DNA from 2 places in the Actinophytocola sp. KF-1 genome. Region 2 is predicted to be linked to the other one. Evidence: riboswitches for the same ligand, from Rfam matches in the RefSeq annotation. Region 2 holds a riboswitch; the other holds the start of a gene.
What was found. Region 2 has a riboswitch for thiamine pyrophosphate ahead of thiC (phosphomethylpyrimidine synthase ThiC). Riboswitches for the same ligand answer to the same signal wherever they lie in the genome.
Positions count from the first base shown of each region.

Region 1 (3,641 bases), on a different contig from region 2:
AAGGCGGTCCTCGAGAAGGGCAGGGACGGCGACGCGGCCGACCTGCTCGACGAGTTCGCCGAGAAGGCCCGCCAGGAGGTCAACGGCGCCAAGGGCACCCGCTGGAGCTACCGGCGCGACTTCGGCAACGTGCGGCTGCTCGTGGTGGACACCCGGTCCGGCCGCATCCTGTCCGGCGGCGCCCGGTCGATGGTCAGCGACCAGGAGTTCGAGTGGATCGAGGAGAACGCCACCGGCGAGTTCGACCACCTGCTCATCGGGTCGTCGCTGCCGTGGCTGATGCCGCACGGGATCAGCCACCTCCAGTCGATGAACGAGGTCGCGTGCCGCCGACCGGGGTGGCGCGGACGGGTCGCGGAGAAGCTGCGGCAGGTCGCCGACCTTGAGCACTGGCCGTCGTTCCGCGCGTCGTCCGACCGGCTGGCGCGGCTCATCCAGCGCATCGCCGACACCGAGACGTCCACGGTGTGCGTGCTCTCCGGCGACGTCCACCACGTGTACGCGGCGAAGGTGCGGTTCCCCCGGCCGACGAAGGCCGCGGTGTGGCAGCTCGTGTGCTCGCCCGTGCACAACCGCGCGCCCGCGTTGATGCGGCCGCTGTTCCGGATCGGCTGGTGGCGCCCGGTCGCGGCGGTGCTGAAGTGGTGGATGCTGCGGTCGCCGCACATCGAGCCGCTGCCCGTCGAGTGGGACAAGGTCGCCGGGCCGTACTTCGGCAACGCGATCGCGACCCTGCGCGCGAACGGGCGGGAGGCCGAGATGGTCGTGGAGCTGGCGGAGGGTGGTCGCGAGGCACCGAAGTTGAGGCCGCTGGTCCAGCTGCCGCTGACCCGCGGGAATCCCGGGTAATCGTTTGCATGGATAATCACCGCCATGGCGATGCCGCACGGACCGCAACACGGTGGTTACCCGTACGGGCAGCCCAGCGTCGGGCGCCTGGTCGTCGACTGCTCGCACCCGCCGACGCAGTTCCTGCTGAAGGCGACCGGGCCGAAGATCGAGATCAACGGGACGCCGCAGAACGTCAGATGGGGACCGTCGCCGTTCGACCTGCCCGCAGGCACCTACAACGTCAAGGTCTGCACGCGGTACCTGGGTGAGTTCGGACCCGCGTACCTGCCGGTGCAGGTCGCGCCGGGCCAGGTCACGACGGTGTACTACCGCGCCCCCGCCACCATCGGCATGAAGGGCGCGATCGGCTTCACGCCCCAGAAGACGCGCGGCATCAACAAGATCCTGTGGCTGGAGATCATGATCGTGATCTTCGCCGTCTTCATGATCCTGGCCGCCACCCTGAACTAGACCTCGCGAGTCACGCTCTCGTACACAGCGAGTTGTACGTTTCGTGCAGTCGACACCTGCACGAAACGTACAACTCGGTGTGCGTGCGAGCGAGACTCGCGGTGTCCGGGGGCGTGACTCGCGGGGTCAGGCGTTGCGGATGGTGTCCAGGACGCCGTTGATCTCTTCTGCCAGGGACGTGTCGCTGGCGGTGATGCCGCCTTCCGAGTGGGTGCTGCAGCGGAAGGTCAGCGTGCGCCAGCGGATGTCGATGTCCGGGTGGTGGTTGTCGTTCTCGGCGATCTCCGCCACCCGGTTCACGACCTGGATGGCCTGCGGGAAGCTCGCCAGCTCCACCTCGCGGACCAGCGCGCCCTCCTCCAGGCGCCACTCCTGCAGGTGACCGAGGGCCTTGCCGACTTCTTCTTCGCTGAGCAGCTCGGGCATGTGTCCATGGTGACGCCTCCCACCCGTGAACGCACAGGTAGGCTCGGGTGATCACACGGGAGTCCGGTGTAGCGCCGGGCTGAGAGGAGGGCTCGCAGCCCTCGACCGTTCGAACCTGATCCGGGTAATGCCGGTGCAGGGAGGAGGCATCATGCGGTTACGCACGTTTCTGCTGGTCGGCGCCCTTGCCGTGAGCGGATGTTCGGTGGGCGCGGGCGGTGACGACAGCGGCGGGCGCAAGGTCGTGCTCGTCACCCACGACTCGTTCGCCATGAGCGACGACGTGCTGAAGAAGTTCACCGACGACACCGGCATCACGATCGACGTGCGCAAGCTCGGCGACGCGGGCGCGCTCACCAACCAGCTCGTGCTCACCAAGGGCAGCCCGATCGGGGACGTCGCGTACGGCGTGGACACCACGTTCGCGTCCCGCGCGCTCGACGAGGACGTGTTCGCCGCGTACGCCCCCGACGTCGACGGGCCCGCCGACTACGCGATCGACGACACGCACCGGCTGACCGCCGTCGACATCGGCGACGTCTGCCTCAACATCGACCCGGCCGCGCTCAAGGCCAAGGGCGTGCCGGAGCCGGCGGGCTACGCCGACCTGGTGAAGCCCGAGTACAAGGACATGCTGGTCGTCGAGGACCCGGCGACCTCCTCGCCCGGCCTCGCCTACCTGCTCGGCACCATCGCCAAGCTCGGCGACGGCTGGCAGGACCACTGGCGGGCGCTCAAGGCCAACGGCGTGCAGGTCGTCAGCGGCTGGGAGGAGGCGTACACGCAGGAGTTCTCCGGCTCCTCCGGCAAGGGGCCGCGGCCGATCGTCGTCTCCTACGCGTCGTCGCCGTCCGCCGAGCTGGACGATCAGGGCAACCCGCGCACGAAAGCGGTGCTCGGCACGTGCTTCCGGCAGGTCGAGTACGCGGGCGTGCTGAAGGGCGCCGCGCACGGCGACGACGCGAAGAAGGTGATGGACTTCCTGCTGTCGGAGCAGTTCCAGTCGCAGGTGCCGGAGCAGATGTACGTGTACCCCGCCCGCGCCGGGGTCGCCCTGCCGGAGGCGTGGCAGAAGGCCGCGCCGCTGCCGTCCGACTCCGCCGAGCTGCCGCCCGCCGAGATCCAGCAGAACCGGGAGCGGTGGATCGGCGAGTGGCGCGCGATCGTGCAGGGCTGAGACCTGGCGGGCGGCGCCGCCGCAGCGTCCGCCGCCCGAGCTGACACGCCGTCCGGCCCCGAGCGCGGGCCACGCCGCGCAGGCCGAGAAGACCCGAGCCATCGGAACGAGCCCATGACACGCAGCCGAGGAGCGAAGCGGCGCACCGAGCCGAGCCTGGTGCTCGTCGCGCTGGTGCCGCTGGGGTTCCTCGCCGTCTTCTTCGTGTGGCCGGTCGTCGCGATCCTGCGGCTCGGCCTCGCGGAGGGCGGCGTGCTCGGCACGCTCGCGTCCGCGGAGGTGTGGCGGCTCGTCGGGTTCACCGTCGCGCAGGCGGCGGGGGCGACGGCCGTGGCGGTCGTCGCCGGGCTGCCGGTGGCGTTCCTGCTGGCCAGGACGCGGCTGCCGGGACTCGGGCTCGTCCGGGTGATCATCCTGGTGCCGTTCGTGCTGCCCAGCGTGGTGGTCGGCCTGGCGTTCCGGGCGCTGCTGCCCGACGGCGGGGTGTGGGCGATCGTGCTCGCCAACGCGTCCTTCAACGTGGCGGTTGTCGCGCGGACGGTCGCCGGGCTGTGGACCCACCTCGACCGGCGGGCCGAGGACGCCGCCCGCGCGCTGGGCGCGTCGCGGCTGCGCACGTTCACCGGCGTCACGCTGCCCGCGCTCGCACCGGCGATCGGGTCGGCGGCCGCGGTCGTGTTCCTGTTCTGCGCCACCAGCTTCGGGGTGGTGCTGATCCTCGGCGGCGCGCGGCTGC
Region 1 is NZ_BAAFVK010000001.1:457,629-461,269, reverse strand. It holds gene ACYQ77_RS02360 (alkaline phosphatase D family protein) at 1-849, shown strand, start outside; gene ACYQ77_RS02355 (hypothetical protein) at 874-1,302, shown strand; gene ACYQ77_RS02350 (4a-hydroxytetrahydrobiopterin dehydratase) at 1,429-1,728, opposite strand; TPP riboswitch at 1,774-1,888, shown strand; gene ACYQ77_RS02345 (thiamine ABC transporter substrate-binding protein) at 1,880-2,905, shown strand; gene ACYQ77_RS02340 (ABC transporter permease) at 3,020-3,641, shown strand, end outside.
Region 1: it holds a riboswitch for thiamine pyrophosphate, as region 2 does, so the genes downstream of both, ACYQ77_RS02345 (thiamine ABC transporter substrate-binding protein) here and thiC (phosphomethylpyrimidine synthase ThiC) in region 2, are expected to answer to the same signal.

Region 2 (3,641 bases):
CGATGTCGTCGGCGACCGTCTCGATCTGCGCGGCGACGACGTCGGGCGGGATCACCGAGACACCGCTGACGCCGAGCGAGTTCTGCACGGTGACCGCCGTGATCGCGGTCATGCCGTGGACCCCGCACGCGAAGAGCGTGCGGAGGTCGGCCTGCAGCCCCGCACCACCGCCGGAGTCGGACCCGGCGATGGTGAGGACGCGGGGCGGGGTCTCGTTGGGGGTCATGTCAGGAGTCCACCACAGGCAGGTAGACGTGGCGACCGTGCTCGTGGAAACGGTCGGACATCTCCGCCATGCCCGCGTCGATCGCGGCCATGTCGGTGAGCCCGTGCTCCTCCGCGTACTTGCGGACGTCCTGCGTGATGCGCATGGAGCAGAACTTGGGGCCGCACATGGAGCAGAAGTGTGCCGTCTTCGCCGGTTCCGCGGGAAGGGTCTCGTCGTGGAAGTCCCGTGCCGTGTCCGGGTCGAGCGACAGGTTGAACTGGTCGGTCCACCGGAACTCGAACCGGGCCTTGGACAGCGCGTCGTCCCACTCCTGCGCCCGCGGGTGGCCCTTGGCGAGGTCCGCGGAGTGCGCCGCGATCTTGTACGTGATCACGCCGGTCTTCACGTCGTCGCGGTTGGGCAGGCCCAGGTGCTCCTTGGGCGTGACGTAGCAGAGCATCGCGGTACCGAGCCAGCCGATCTGCGCGGCGCCGATCGCGGACGTGATGTGGTCGTAGGCGGGCGCGATGTCCGTCGCGAGTGGACCGAGCGTGTAGAAGGGCGCCTCGCCGCACAGCTCCTCTTCGAGGCGGACGTTCTCGGCGATCTTGTGCATCGGCACGTGGCCGGGGCCCTCGATCATCACCTGCACGTCGTGCTCGCGGGCGATGTGCGTCAGCTCGCCGAGGGTGCGCAGCTCCGCGAACTGGGCCTCGTCGTTGGCGTCGGCGATGGAGCCGGGCCGCAGGCCGTCGCCGAGCGAGAACGTCACGTCGTAGGCGCGGAGGATCTCGCACAGCTCGACGAAGTTGGTGTACAGGAACGACTCCCGGTGGTGCGCGAGGCACCAGGCGGCCATGATCGACCCGCCGCGCGACACGATGCCGGTGACCCGCTTCGCGGTCAGCGGCACGTAGCGCAGCAACACCCCCGCGTGGACGGTCATGTAGTCGACGCCCTGCTCGCACTGCTCGATCACGGTGTCGCGGTAGACCTCCCACGACAGCTGCGTCGGGTCGCCGCCGACCTTCTCGAGGGCCTGGTAGATCGGCACGGTCCCGATCGGCACCGGCGAGTTGCGGATGATCCACTCACGCGTCTCGTGGATCCGTTTGCCGGTCGACAGGTCCATCACGGTGTCGGCGCCCCACCTGGTCGCCCACACCATCTTGTCCACCTCGTCCTCGATGGACGAGGACACGGCCGAGTTGCCGATGTTCGCGTTGATCTTGACGAGGAACTTCTTGCCGATGATCGCCGGCTCGACCTCGGGGTGGTTGCGGTTCACGGGGATGACCGCGCGCCCGATCGCCACCTCCTCGCGGACGAACTCCGGGTCGACCCCCTCGCGCGCGGCGACGAACCGCATCTCCTTGGTGATGATCCCGGCTTTCGCGTACGCCAGCTGGGAAACCGCGCCGTTCAGCGGTTCCCGCTCGGCGATCCAGTCCGCCCGCAGCGGTGTGAGTCCACTATGGACGTCGATGGTCGCGGCGTCGTCGGTGTACGGCCCCGACGTGTCGTACAGCTCGACGTGCTCGCCGTTGGTCAGGTCCACCCGCCGGAACGGGACGCGCAGGCCGTCGACCTCGCGGTACACCTTGCGCGAGCCGGTGATGGGGCCGGTGGTCACGCTGGGGCGCACGGAACGGTCGTCAAGAGCGGTCATGATGGATCTCCCTACGCCGGCATTACCCGGTCAGGTTCGAGCGGTCGGCAGAACCGGGTCCGTGACTGGACACCATCTGCCCTCTCAGCCCGCCAAGGCGCGAGCTCCCGCGTTGATTGAGTTGTCGTTCTCGCCTCCCGACCATAACCAGCCATTCGGGGCACTGCCAAGGGCGAGATCGGCCGGACGGCGATAGCGTGCACGCGTGCACGCCCACCCGGTGGCAGCCAAACCCTGCGCGACCTGCGGAGACCTGACGGGCCGCGGCTACCCGTCATGCGCTGGTTGCGCCGCGGAGGTCGACCGGCCGTGGCTGACGGCGTGGGCGGAACTGCCGGACGCCGACCCCGAACGGGTGGCTGACGCCCCCACCGGTGACTACCCGTGGGCATGCGTCGACTGGGCACTGCGGCAGCTGCGGTGCGCGGGCTGCGGCGGCGAACTCGCCGCGGGCGCCCCCGACTGCGTCGGCTGCGCGACGGCGGACGCGGCCCGCTGGGAACTCGTCCCGCCGACACCCCTCGAACGCGCGCTGCGGACGGCGGTCGTCGCGTTGCGCGCGCCGGCCTGGCGGCGGCAGGCGGTGGCGTCGACGTGGCGGCTGCTGCTGCCGTTCGTGGTCGCGGGTGCCGTGCCGACCGGGGACGAGGTGCGCGCGGTCAGGACCCAGGTGATCGCGGGCCGGTACGAGGAGCTGGCCGCGCTCGAGACGCTGCCGCTCGAGGTGCCGCCGCTGCCGTGGCGCCGGTCAACGGTCCAACGCGAGCCGTAAGCCGAGCCCGATCAGCACCGCGCCGGACAGTCGTTCGATCGTGCGCTGGTGCCGCCGCAGCCAGCCGAGGACGGTGGTGATCAGCCCGGCGATGATCAGATACCAGACGGTGTCGATCACGACCCAGAGCGCGGCGAGGGCGACCAGCGCCCAGCGTCCGGCGCCGGGCGGGACGAACTGCGGCAGGAACGAGATCGCGAACACGGCGAGCTTCGGGTTGGCGAGGTTGACGAGCAACCCGGCCCGGAAGCCGCCGCCGGCCGGTGCGCCGGATTCGCGGTGCTTGCCGAACAGCGCTCGCGCGCCGAACCAGAGCAGGACGACGACGCCTGCGATCCGGAGGGCCTGGTAGGCCATCTCCGATGCGACCAGCAGGACGGACAGGCCGAGGCCCGCGGCCAGCGCCCAGAACGCGACGCCGGTCTCGAGGCCGGCGACGGTCACGAAGGCGGCGCGTCTGCCGCCTCGGACGGATTGTTTGACGAGCATGGCGGTCCCGACGCCGGGGACGATGGCGAGCAGGAAGGAGGCCAGGAGGAAGGCGAGCAGCCCGGTGACGGTCATGCGGCCATGGTGACGTCGAGGACCGACAACGCCCAAGCGAATTGGCTTGGTTGTCCACAGGTGGGGTGGTTGTCCACAGGTGGGGTTTGTGGCCCGGGGGTTGTCGGTGGGTGCCGGTAGACTGGACAGCGGGGTGCCCCCGGGAGTGGTGGGGGCTGCCGTATGTACTGGGGGCTGCGTTTTCGCAGGTCAGCGGCTTTATGGCTGTGTCGCTCGGTGTGGTTGCTTCGTGTTCGGTCCGGCTTGATGGTTTCCTGTTGGTGGGTTTTTCCCTCCGGGGGGGTCCTCGCCGGACGGGCTGGTCTCCGGGATGGCAGCGGGTCGGGCACGGGGCTGGTTTGGCAAGAACTGGTGTCCGGGGGTCTGCCTGCCATCCCGTCGACCTCCCACGGGCTATCACACCGCGTCAAGGGGGCCCGGGCGGTTTG
Region 2 is NZ_BAAFVK010000013.1:48,571-52,211, reverse strand. It holds gene thiD (bifunctional hydroxymethylpyrimidine kinase/phosphomethylpyrimidine kinase) at 1-226, opposite strand, end outside; gene thiC (phosphomethylpyrimidine synthase ThiC) at 228-1,877, opposite strand; TPP riboswitch at 1,869-1,998, opposite strand; gene ACYQ77_RS33765 (hypothetical protein) at 2,083-2,649, shown strand; gene ACYQ77_RS33760 (LysE family translocator) at 2,626-3,213, opposite strand.